4 regions of the Paenibacillus sp. FSL K6-4396 genome follow, and region 4 is predicted to be linked to each of the others. Evidence: riboswitches for the same ligand, from Rfam matches in the RefSeq annotation. Region 4 holds a riboswitch; each other region holds the start of a gene.
The links. Region 4 has a riboswitch for thiamine pyrophosphate ahead of thiC (phosphomethylpyrimidine synthase ThiC). Riboswitches for the same ligand answer to the same signal wherever they lie in the genome.
Positions count from the first base shown of each region.

Region 1: another riboswitch for thiamine pyrophosphate. It lies ahead of MHB85_RS02300 (ABC transporter substrate-binding protein); the one in region 4 lies ahead of thiC (phosphomethylpyrimidine synthase ThiC).
Region 2: another riboswitch for thiamine pyrophosphate. It lies ahead of tenA (thiaminase II); the one in region 4 lies ahead of thiC (phosphomethylpyrimidine synthase ThiC).
Region 3: another riboswitch for thiamine pyrophosphate. It lies ahead of MHB85_RS17660 (thiamine phosphate synthase); the one in region 4 lies ahead of thiC (phosphomethylpyrimidine synthase ThiC).

Region 1 is NZ_JBBOCR010000001.1:477,394-480,583, reverse strand. Features, by position in the region: gene MHB85_RS02305 (phospholipase D-like domain-containing protein) at 1-1,063, opposite strand, end outside; TPP riboswitch at 1,609-1,721, shown strand; gene MHB85_RS02300 (ABC transporter substrate-binding protein) at 1,929-2,969, shown strand.
Region 2 is NZ_JBBOCR010000001.1:3,692,290-3,695,479, reverse strand. Features, by position in the region: gene MHB85_RS15980 (nucleotidyltransferase domain-containing protein) at 1-547, opposite strand, end outside; gene MHB85_RS15975 (CD3324 family protein) at 704-970, opposite strand; gene tenA (thiaminase II) at 1,303-1,965, opposite strand; TPP riboswitch at 2,078-2,175, opposite strand; gene MHB85_RS15965 (endo-1,4-beta-xylanase) at 2,383-3,190, opposite strand, start outside.
Region 3 is NZ_JBBOCR010000001.1:4,083,760-4,086,949, reverse strand. Features, by position in the region: gene MHB85_RS17665 (ABC-F family ATP-binding cassette domain-containing protein) at 1-948, shown strand, start outside; TPP riboswitch at 1,024-1,133, shown strand; gene MHB85_RS17660 (thiamine phosphate synthase) at 1,326-2,021, shown strand; gene thiO (glycine oxidase ThiO) at 2,039-3,190, shown strand, end outside.
Region 4 is NZ_JBBOCR010000001.1:713,672-716,861, reverse strand. Features, by position in the region: gene thiC (phosphomethylpyrimidine synthase ThiC) at 1-1,683, opposite strand, end outside; TPP riboswitch at 2,106-2,219, opposite strand; gene MHB85_RS03355 (IclR family transcriptional regulator) at 2,368-3,111, opposite strand.

The sequences.
Region 1 (3,190 bases), 240 kb from region 4:
GATTATACGAACCAACCATGCTGAGGTAATCATCCATGACAAATGATTTGCCGTGTATGGAATAAGGGCCTTCGTATTCATATATGGCCAGACTGGTATCAAGCAACCGTTTTTTAGAGCTTAAGTATCCCGCGAAAGCCAAAGGGTTAGGGGTCTGTTGGATTGAATTCGTCAGCATGACCCATTCTGTTTCTGGATTCATCGACAGATGTACGGCTTTCTCCATTTTCTTGGTAGGAATGGCATATGGCGTCTGAAGGTACACTTTCGACTTTGCTTGATTGGCGAAATGAACAAATGTTCTCCACATGATCGGGTCTTTATACAGCCTTTTAATTGGATTGTGAATGAAAGCAACGTGGTCGGAATGAAGCGCTCCTCGAACCCATTCCTTTGGCAACACTTTAACAAAAGGATCGTTCTGAGCCTGAGCTTTTTGATATAACTCAGCTAGTTGAGAAAGCTCTTTTAGCCCCTTTGCATGATGCTGACGTTTTGCATGTTTTTCTGGTTTGGTGAATGGATGGTTCCATAACTGATCTATATATTGTTTCATTTCAACAACCGTGCTGTTCGTATTATCGTTTGTATTGTAAACAAGGACATCCCGATCGAATACATAGTCTTTTGGGGGTTGCGATGCCATGTATTTATCACCAATATTTTGGCCGCCAATAATGCCATATGTGTTGTCGACAAGAAGGATCTTGTCATGCATACGGTTATGCCATGTCCATGGCATAAATAGGTGGAGTGGTTCATAATATCTTAATTCCACATTGGGGTGAGCTGCAATGGCATCTGGAATATTACGCAACTCTCCGCGCATGCTGTGAAAAATCCCGTCTAAAATGATTCGAACATGAACACCCCGATCAGCTGCATCGAATAACGCAGCAAAAAAGAGTTGAGATGTTTTTCCTTTTTGGATGGAGTAATACGCCAGGTCGATGCTTGTTTTCGCCTCTCGAATGGTCTGGATTCTCACCTGACCCGATTGAAAGCCGTCCTCCAGGAGCATTACGCGATCTGTTGTACTTCCTTCTGTTAACGTTTTTTGCATATCCGTATTTTCAATAGTCGATGGAGACGGAACCAAAAATAAAAGGTAAGCCGTGAAAAAAACGTAGACACTATAGGACAAAATAATTGCGATTATGGTTTTAAGGATCATTCAGTACTCCCCCACTTGTATGTAAAAGTATTTATTTGTATAGCAGTACTATCTCCTTTTGTATCTAAATTATGTTGTTTAAATGAATCAAGCTGCTCCGCTCAAGGCCAAACGCTCAAAAGCTGATCACTGAAATAGGGAAAGCAACCCTTATGCGACGAGATATCAAACATCGGATTTGATCTAAGTATTTGTTGGAAGCCCTCCAGATCTTCAGCACTTAGGCTATGACCCACTATCCGGTGCTTTTACACTCAGCCAGATTTCCTTATATGATTCGCAACGATAATTATTGAAAATAACACATCTAAACAGGCTGATATACATCTGTATAACGGCCTGTTTGATAAGTTCATATCTGTCCCCATCCAGTTCCTGACTGGACACGTTCCACCCGCTGGCCTATAATTACACCTAGTAATGCCCGTAACTTCATAGTTTCCCAGGGGAGTCGGAATTGGCCGGCTGAGAGTGTATCCCACCAAGATACTAACCCTTAGACCTGATCTGGATCATGCCAGCGTAGGAATCGGAGTATATCGAAATGGCACAGCCCTCTGGCTGAACGCCACCTCTCTAACGCCTGCACGCGTCCCGGATCACGGGACGCTTTTTTTGTTTTATTTATCGAAACAAAAATAAGTCATCCAGATCCAACTGGTATAAATCTGTCGATTTATGCAAGATGATTGGATATGAAGCCAAGGAGTACCCCGTGCCAATCGGCCGGACATACCGAAGGAGAGAATCACAGATGAAATGGCGTAAAACAATGGGACTGTTGCTCTTATGTGTACTACTGGTGACTGTGGCCGCATGTGGCGGTAAAGAAGCTGCCCCGGCAGAACAGAACGGCAACACGAATACGGAGAGCAGCAACGAAGGTGACAACGCAGCCCTCAAGGATATTAAAGTCGTACTCGACTGGACACCAAATACGAATCATACCGGCTTATATGCAGCTGTAGATCAAGGTTTTTATAAGGCCGAAGGCTTGAATGTGGAGATTGTCCAGCCAGGTGCCGGCGGCGCAGATACGATGGTTGCCTCGAATGAAGTGCCTTTTGGCGTAAGTTATCAGGAAAGTGTAACTCAAGCCCGTACACAAGGTGTTCCACTCGTCTCCATCGCAGCAGTTATTCAGCATAATACATCCGGGTTCGCTGCTCCGGCGGATCGGAATATCAAGTCACCGAAAGATTTTGAAGGGAAAACCTATGGCGGTTGGGGTTCGCCTGTGGAAGAAGCCGTGATGCAATCCATTATGGAAGGCGACGGAGCCGATGTATCGAAAGTGAAAAACATTAATATGGGTGATGCCGACTTTTTCACCGCAGTAAAACGGGACATTGATTTTGCATGGATTTTCTACGCCTGGACGGGTATTGAAGCCGAACTGCGCGGGGAACCCATCGACATGTTGTATGTGAAGGATTATTCAGATGCATTGGATTACTACACGCCTGTCCTCGTAACAAACGAGCAGACGATTCAGAACGACCCTGAGTTGGTGAAAGCATTCCTGAAAGCCACTTCAGAAGGATATCAATACGCAATTGATCATCCCGAAGACGCAGCGAATATTCTGATCAAGGCCGTCCCGGATCTGGATAAGGACTTGGTACTTGCAAGCCAGAAATGGCTTAGTCCAAAGTACACGGATGACGCCCCGCGCTGGGGAGAACAGAAACAGGAAGTGTGGCAGAACTACACCGACTGGATGTTTAGCAAAAAACTGCTGGATGAACAGGTCGACGTGAGCAAAGCATATACGAACGCGTTTTTACCCCAATAAAATATCTCATATAAAACGAACTTAATATTTACACGAGGACGGAGAGGACAGAAATAACGTGAAAAAGCGAAGCGGTCGCCTTTATCACCGGATTTTCCCTTTAGAGAAAGGGAATCAAAAAAATCTGGGGATAACAGCGATTGGAAGGTTATTCTGTCATCGAAGTGGCAAGTGTAACCGTCATTAGTTCATTTTATATATCACGAAAGGAGCCGTGATCT
Region 2 (3,190 bases), 3.0 Mb from region 4:
TACTCACCAAGGCATTGACTAGATTGTACAGAACCCCAGCAGATGCATATCGCACTGAACCGATATCTTCACCAAGCATCGTATTGCTGTATGCTTGCTTAGCCAGATCGATCCATTTATTTGCCCGATTAAGACACGCTTCTCCTATCGGATTCGCAAGTGCATCAAGAGCTTTTTGCCGGAAGTCGTTCAATTTTTCCAAATCCTCAGGCGTTGCATAGTAGAGTATTTTTAGGTCGGTTAGGCTGGATACGTTGGAACTCTCCAAGGTGGATTGCTCTTGTATTCTTGAATCCCATGGCGTGCAATAGATATCATATCCAACGTCATCCAAGATGAAGCAATCGGATATTTCCCATCCCTTTTCTGTATTATTTATGATAACTAAATCAAGATCGCTCTTCTCGTGAAAGTCACCGGTGCTAAATGAACCAGTAAGCCCAATAATGGCGATATCCTCTAGAAAATCTCTTTTTACGCGTTCAATCACCATGTTAATGAGCAGTTCATTTTTGTCCAGCAGCTTCTTCTTTATGATTTCGTTCATTCGTTACACCTCTTTGTATGATCCGGCCGTCCTTCATCACAACAACCTTAACTTGAGTCTATCGATTTAGAGGTGCGGTTACTATGTATAAGTTGATTTAAGTCATCTTTGCACAAAATCCGCTAAACCGTCGAAATGACGAGTTAGCGGATTTCATTAGTTCTTTGTATAGACTATTTTCTTTATGCTTTCGCAGGACAAGAAATACCGACCCGCCAACTCCTCTATCCTGACTCCATTGCAGAATAAGGATTTAATCTCAGCGTTTCGAGCAGAGACCCTACTCTTGCTCTCTGTTTTCTCGCCCCATTTTAGGTGCGCCTCTTTGGGTTTTGGGATATAAACCAATTCCCCTTGAACGTATTCTTGAATGATCCGTAACAATTCTTCCGGAAAAATAGACTCGGCTTTTGAATATTTCATGGGCCTCACTCCTTATTTAATAGATCAATAAGGTGCAAAGCCAGTTAGTAGAATATTACGATTCGTCGTTGGCAATGTGATTATTCCCGGGCTCTATGCAAAGCATTGCCATATCCTTCACTGGCTTTGCATAGAGCCGTGCATGTAAGAACCCTACCCCGATTGTTTTCAATAGCCTCACCTCCATAGAAAATAGATAGTTGCTATTTGCTTATTATATCAGGGCTTGTTGTTGAAATGTTTAATCATCTCTTTTTGGGCTGACACGTTCTGATTATTCGCTGTACTCATCTTGATTAGCTGCTCTCTAATTGAATTAACTAACATTGAACTCAAGGCTCCAGCCCCCATGACATCTCCCAAAAATCAAGCTCAAAACGACTGCACATCACGAAAATATCCTCCATCCGTTGGTACGTTCCCTCGCTACAGCCTTCTAATAGTTTATCCGTTAACGTCACAAGGGATTGATTGCTGTTGTTGTATTCAGAGGAAGCATATCCTGTGATCCACTCTCCGTAAAAAGGATGCTCAGCTGCACCTGGTTTTTGAGCAAGGACTTGACCAATCTCTGCATAACTCCATGAGCAGGCCAGAATGGATACAAGTACTTCTGCTATGCCACCCGCATGGGAAACAGAGAGCATATAGTTAGTGTAAGCTGCATTTTTCAGTGCAGGTTTTACCTGAAAAACATGATCCTCTGTAATTCCTAATCGCTCCATATAAGAACGATGAATTTTCATTTCGCCATTCAAGATGTTATCTACGTTTTTACTAAAAAACTGCATCAATTTGGGATCGTGCGACTTGACGATACCTAGTGCAAATACACGGGCATAATCATACAGGTACAAGTAGTCTTGCAGCAAATAATAACGAAATTGTTCGACCGGTAAGGAACCATCTCCGATTCCTTTAACAAAGGGATGCTCGAGACATTCCTTCCACACGGGCTGTGCTGCCTGATACAGTCTCTCTGAAATAGTCAACATATGTTCCTCCAATTCATAATGTACGTATTTAAAAACAAAAAAACGAAACATCCTATGGATGTTTCGCAGACAAATACACTAAAACAAGGGGGTTCGCATGAGCTACCCAAGTCAGCGTTTCATCGTTGCATCCCTACGTTGGCATTATCCAAATCAGGTAAGGTCGGTTTAACACCCTCTCAGCCGGTTAAGGCTCCCTCGCAAACGGTTGTATGTAGTTGATAACTTTCTTATCCCCATAAAAGAGAAAATAACATCCATTTAGTATATCAAGGGCTGTTAAATATAGTCAAGGCAGATTGTATCGCCCCTTATCACCCTTCGGTGACTTATGTAAACGATGAAAACCATCACAACAATGGTTGAGTTTTAGCCACTGTTATGATGGTTTCTATTCTTGCGATTACTGCCGATGGTTTAATGCCCGAGTTTGTTCTTTCCAACAAAAGTGATTATTCCGTACTGGGAAGTGTTTCTCCAGCTCTCATTGGTCATATCATTCCACTTGGCTACGTTCTGCTTACCTCCGCCCTGGTTGTCATTAATTTGAAGCTCGAAACCGAGAACATTTCCTGCTTTGGGTGTCAGTGAATGTAATTGGATTCTGGCTTCTACGAGATATCCTTGATTTGTTTTCTTCACAGCACTTACAAGGCGTCCGGGTGAGGCCCCCCCTGCAAAGGTTCCCACATTGTCTGCACTGATTCTGAACTGGGCATCATCATATTGAAAATACGGTGTGCGCTGGTGATTCTCGTCCAGGAAAATCTCAACCGAATCCTGATCCCATGGGTTAATGCTGTCTGTAATGATGTTTGGATCAGTGACGTCGATCAGCAGGTATAGATACTCACCTGACCACATTGCGCGAGCCACTGCCTCTGCACCTTCGCTCTGGTTCAACCGTTTTACTTCAAATGGTACAGCCTTATTCCATAGGGCGTCTTTCTTCCCATCAATCTGAACAATCCCTTGCACAGCTTGTGCTGATTTGGGCATAGGAGCAAGTTGAATCACGCCGTATTTGCTTGTATCTTGCTCCTGTGATTGTGTTCGATCATTCCAGTACAGTGGATTATAAGGTTGTGTCCCACTTGCACCGCCATCAGTCACACGGATATCCAAGCCGGCTTCATATTCTGATCCGACTTGGATACCACCCCATGGAATGGACAATTCAACCTGATATCCGGCTTTTGTCTCACGTACACGATATGAACGTTGC
Region 3 (3,190 bases), 3.4 Mb from region 4:
TCACGTTACCTGAAGGACTACCCGCACGCGTTCCTCTTAATCTCCCATGACACGGAATTCATGAATGAAGTCGTAAATGTCATTTATCATTTGGAATTTGCCAAATTAACGAGATATGCAGCGAACTATAACAAGTTCCTCGAGATGGCTGATATGAATAAAGCCCAGCATATTGATGCATACGAGAAGCAGCAAGAGTACATCAAGAAACAGGAAGATTTCATTCAGCGGAACAAGGCACGTGCTTCAACTTCAGGTCGAGCGAAGAGCCGGGAGAAACAGCTGGACAGAATTGAACGTATTGATCGTCCGGATGAAGCAGCTAAACCAACGTTCAAATTCAAGGATGCCCGCGCGAGCAGCAAAACGGTCTTTGAGGGCATTGATTTTGAAATTGGATATACGTATCCTTTGCTGCCCAAAATGACGATGACAATTGAACGTGGTGAGAAAATTGCCATCGTAGGTTGTAATGGTGTGGGTAAATCGACACTGCTGAAAACAATTCTGGGTAAAATATCTCCACTCAGTGGAAAGACCTTTTTGGGAGATTATCTCGAAACGGCCTATTTTGAGCAGGAAGTTCGTGCTGGAAATATCACGCCTATCGAGGACGTCTGGAATGAGTTTTCACATTTGACCCAGAATGAGGTCCGGGGTCATCTCGCTCGCTGTGGGTTGAAAAATGAGCACATTACCCGTCCGCTTAACATGCTGAGTGGTGGAGAACAAGCCAAGGTTCGTTTATGCAAACTTTTGATGCGTGAAAGCAACTGGATTTTATTCGATGAGCCGACAAACCATCTCGATGTCACAGCCAAAGCGGAGTTGCAGCGTGCTTTGCAAGAATTCAAGGGAACGGTGTTACTTGTATCTCATGAACCTGATTTCTACGAGGGTTGGGTTACCAAAACATGGAATGTCGAAGAATGGTCTGAGAAAAACTAGAAGATTCAAGACCATGTTTAACAGAAATGACGGTGACAAAAAAATCCGTCTATGGTAACATAGGCTACAACTTCATATGAACACTAGGGGGGCCGCACGATGCGGCTGAGATGGAAGAATGCGATTCCGGACCCTTTGCACCTGATCTGGATCATACCAGCGTAGGGAAGTGGCGAGCGCGTTTCAGTGAATGACGTGAGCAACGGCAATTCGAAAGGATTTCAACCGTCTGCTTAACGAATTGAAACATGCAGTTGCGTGTATAACGTTAAGGCTATAAGGTCTATAGCTTTATTACACGAAATGAACTGTATGCTTCAGTCAGTCATCTGGTCCTATAATTAACACGCAGCCACTCCCCTACGGGAGTGGCTTTTTTGTGTTTTCATAGCATTCACGCCTGGAAGGAGATGAACAGTACGGTAATTTCTCATGAACGTGTACACGGATCATTTGAACTGCATGTTGTATCTACGGGTGTAGGGAATCAAGCATCTTTTGTAAAAGCTGCAAAGGACGTTTGGCCATGGGTGGACTACATCCATATACGAGAGAAACAACTCTCATGGCAACAAAAGATCGGTTGGGCTGAAAGTCTGCGTGGTGTTGGCGTTCCATCTTGTCGCATCGTTATCAATGGTTCAGAACTGCCACCACAGAATGACATCTATGGCGGTGTACATTGGGGGCAAGAGGCTATACGTAACTACAACCCTGCTGTTATAAGCAATGTCCAGCGAATTCGTCTGGGTGTATCTGTTCATTCAATCGATGAGGCAAAAATCGCTGAAGAACGGGGAGCCGATTACCTTTTCTTCGGGCATGTCTACTCAACCAACAGTAAGCCTGATCTTGAACCAAGAGGATTATATGCTCTGGCTGAAGTGTGCTCTGGTGTCTCCATTCCTGTCATGGGGATTGGGGGCATCAAACCGGGAAACATTCACGCTATTCGCTCTGCAGGCGCACAGGGAGTTGCTGTGATCTCGAATGTATGGGCGAGCGTTTCCCCGGATCGGGCGGCTGCATTATTAAGGCAGGGTATCGTTGCTACAGAAGGTCTGAGCCGCTGAATCAAGGAGATGAGAGGATGAAAAAGATCATTACTGATAGACCGGATAAGATTCATGCAGAAACGATTATTGTAGGCGGAGGCGTTGTTGGATGTGCCATCGCATATGAGCTTGCTTCCCGTGGACAGGATGTGCTGTTGCTGGAGCGTTCGGCGATTGCAGGAGGCACTTCTTGCGCGGCGGCTGGAATGCTGGCGGCAGATAGTGAGGATTTTGCTCATCCTTTGATGGCTAAGCTCGCCAGGCAGAGTAGACAGTTACTTATCGAACAACAGGTGCTAATGGCTACACTCAGTGAGGTAGAGACTGGCCTGCAACGCCAGGGATTCCTAACTCCTTTTCGTTCATACAGTGAATTAAGTAGGTATAAGGACAATCGGAAGTCTGCGTTGTCTGCTTCTACTGATGAGGTATGGTGGGATCGTTCCGTTGTGCAACAGGAGGCATCATGGCTCAACAGAGATACGTATGGAGCCTATTACAGACCTTACGAGAGTGAAATTCTCCCAATCCATCTAACGAAGGCATACGCCGAATCCGCTCAAGCATTGGGAGCACGGGTTATGGAGGACATACAGGATATACGTGTGCAAGCAAACGAACACGGCGTGCAGGGGATCACCACATCGATCGGTGAGATGAAATGCAAACATGTCATTATAGCGGCTGGATTACAGAGTGAAGAGTTGATGAGACATGTAAATCTGAGCTTGCCTGTGTGGTCGGTGAAAGGTGAAATAGCCGCCGTTCAGTTCTCAGATGAACATGCAGGGTACAGACCTGACAGAACGGTGTATGCAGAGGATATCTATATTGTTCCCAAAGCCAATGGCGAAGTTTGGCTTGGGGCAACCAGTCTGCCAGGCAGAACGGATTTGAACGTTTCTGTACAGGGTGTTCAAAAGCTGCTAACAGCGGCTACCCACTGGGTGCCTGGGATGAAGGAAGCACAATTTATACGAGCGTGGGCAGGCGTAAGACCGGCAACTCCAGATGGATTGCCTTATATAGGTTCTTGCAAGAGTATACCCGGGCTGTTCGCCGCCTTTGGGCATTACCGCAACGGTATCTTGCTTAGTGCGATAACAGGCAGGCTTATCGCTGAGTTGCTCGCTGGCAAAAGCTCAGAAGAACTCGGAATTGAGGCGCTGAGTCCGGAGCGTTTGAAC
Region 4 (3,190 bases):
CGTAATGCGCATGCTACAGAACTTCGGTCCGCACATGGAGCAGAAATGAGCTTCTTTGGCCCCTTCTGCTGGCAGCGTCTCATCATGGTAGGACAGCGCACGTTCAGGGTCCAGTGACAGGTTGAACTGGTCACGCCAACGGAACTCGAACCGCGCTTTGGACAATGCGTCATCGCGGCGTTGAGCACGTGGATGGCCTTTCGCCAGATCGGCGGCATGAGCTGCGATCTTGTAGGCAATAACCCCTTCGCGCACATCATCCTTGTTGGGCAGGCCCAAATGTTCTTTTGGCGTAACATAACAGAGCATCGACGTGCCAAACCAGCCAATCATGGCTGCCCCAATGGCAGACGTGATGTGATCATATCCTGGCGCAATGTCAGTTGTTAGCGGCCCAAGTGTGTAGAACGGTGCTTCTTTACATATCTCCATCTGCAAGTCCACATTCTCTTTGATCTTGTGCATCGGCACATGACCCGGGCCTTCGATCATCACCTGCACATCATGCTTCCATGCGATCTGCGTCAGTTCCCCGAGCGTAGCCAGTTCTGCCATCTGAGCTTCGTCATTGGCATCGTAGATACTGCCTGGACGAAGTCCATCTCCCAGCGAAAACGCCACATCATACCTTTTCATAATCTCGCAGATTTCTTCAAAATGAGTGTACAAAAAATTCTCCTGATGATGCGCCAGACACCATGCTGCCATAATGGACCCGCCCCGGGACACAATGCCTGTCATCCGTTTGGCCGTCATCGGGATATAACGCAGCAGTACACCTGCATGAATCGTAAAGTAGTCCACGCCTTGCTCTGCCTGCTCTATGAGTGTGTCACGGTACAACTCCCAGGTCAGCGCCTCCGCTTCGCCATTCACCTTCTCCAGCGCTTGATACAGCGGTACCGTACCAATCGGCACAGGAGAATTACGAATGATCCATTCCCGGGTCGTATGAATGTTTTTGCCTGTGGACAGATCCATCACGGTATCCGATCCCCAGCGTACTGCCCAAGTCATCTTCTCCACCTCTTCCTCGATGGAAGAGGATACGGCAGAGTTCCCTATGTTGGCATTGATCTTCACGTGAAAATGACGACCGATCAACATCGGCTCACTCTCCGGGTGATTGATGTTGGATGGCAGAATGGCCCGTCCACTCGCCAGCTCCTGACGTACAAATTCCGGTTCCACGCCCTCACGAATGGCGGCGAATTCCATCTCTGCCGTAATGACTCCCTGTCTCGCGTAGTGCATCTGGGTCACACAGCGTCCTGGCTGTGCCCGCAGCGGTTTGCCACGTAATCCGGGGTACTCTTCGGCGCCGGCTCTCTTCCCTCCGGGCTTCAGTCCGTTATCCTCCGGTTTAACCGTACGGCCCCGATAAGCTTCAACATCGCCGCGCTCTGTGATCCAACGGGTGCGCAGGGCTGGCAGACCTGCACGGATATCCGCATGAAATGCGGGATCGGTCATGGGGCCGCTCGTATCGTAGACACGCAGCGGTTCGTTATGCTCCACCCCTTGGGGAGTATTCGTGTCATGAAGGGCTATCTCACGCTCCGGTACAGCAATGTCCGACCGTGAGCCCTGAATGTAGACTTTGCGGCTGCCCGGAAAGGGCTGAACCCGTCCGGCCGCTCCTGTTTCTTTTTCCACCTGCTGACCGTTATGTTCCTGTTCCATCGCTTGTTGTCCCGTTTGATTTCCTGTACTCATGTTCGATTGTCTCCTCCTCAGTGTTCATCGCTTGTTTGGTTGGTATCGTCATTAGCTCGCTTACGTACCTGTCCCAAATCATACAGAGCGCAGAGAAGAAAGAGCGATCATACACCAGACCAGAGGGAGACATTATTCATGTACAGTTAACAACAGAACGGAGGTTACCACAGATCATGGATCTATGGTGACTTCTCTCTCATCATCCAAGCCCACTTTCGCAGGTTATTGAAAAAGAAGTCGATGGAGTACGTGCTATATCGCCCGTTCACTGTATATAAAAAAGCCGGTCCCCGAAGGAACCGACTTTTATGTCCATCACCAATAATGCACCTTCATGCGGCTCCTAAACGGAGCCCTACAAGGGTCACATCATGTGGTGGTTGTGGTCATATCGCCGATTACTTCCCTACGCTGGTATGATCCAGATCAGGTGCAAAGGGTCCGGAATCTCATGCGATTCCGTCTCAGTCCGGACAGTTCGGACTCCCCCAGTAACGTTAACAAGTTGCGGCACACACATGCCGCCGTTCATATTCAATGAAGCTGACCCCGATGGGCCGTCCATTACAGAGTAGCGCAACCGGAACACAAAAACAACCTTTATATTCCAGAACACCAACTCAATTTGGAAAAAAACTTACATCAGCATCAGGATAACATGAGCCCCATCTGCGTAGCAGCATCCTTCAACACAGGTGCGTATTCATGCAATGTCTCCTGCGAAAGTCGGCTGACAGGCCCTGAGACCGAGAGAGCAGCTGCAATATTGCCTCGGCGATCCATAATCGGTACAGATACCGCGGCAGCTCCCGGCTCACGCTCCTCATAACTCGTCGCATATCCGTTATCCCGGATATCTCCCATTTGCGCCAAATACACCGCGGGATCAATAAACACCGGCCATTCCGGCCCGTTCATCAGTTCTTCACGATCCTCGTCCGTGGCAAACGCCATCAAAACTTTGCTGGAAGCGCCCACAGACAGCGGGAGTCTAACACCCACTGGAGCGACTCGGCGGATCGCCTGATCACTTTGCACAGCTTGAATCCGTATCCTTTCACTCCCATCACGCAAGTACAGACTTACCGTCTCCCCCAATCGATCTCTCAGTCGCTCCATCGCAGGCAGCAGCAGAATAGCGGGATCATCACTGCGGGACATATGAGCTGACAGCTCCCAGATTCGGATGCCAAGTCGGTACTTCTCTGTTGCTGCATCGCGGATCACGAACCCTCGATCCTCCAGCGTAGCCATCAAACGGTGCACTGTACTTTTGTGCAGGCCAATCTGGCTGGCAATTTCGGTGAGTCCCAGATCACTGCGTGTGGTAAAACATAATAATATATCCAGCGCCCGTTCCACAGCCCGGACGGTTAACTTGCGATCTTCCATGGCATAATGCCCTCCTCATGTTTCATCACATGAAACTTGGTTACATAAATTATATGAGAAACGGTCTCATCTGTAAACC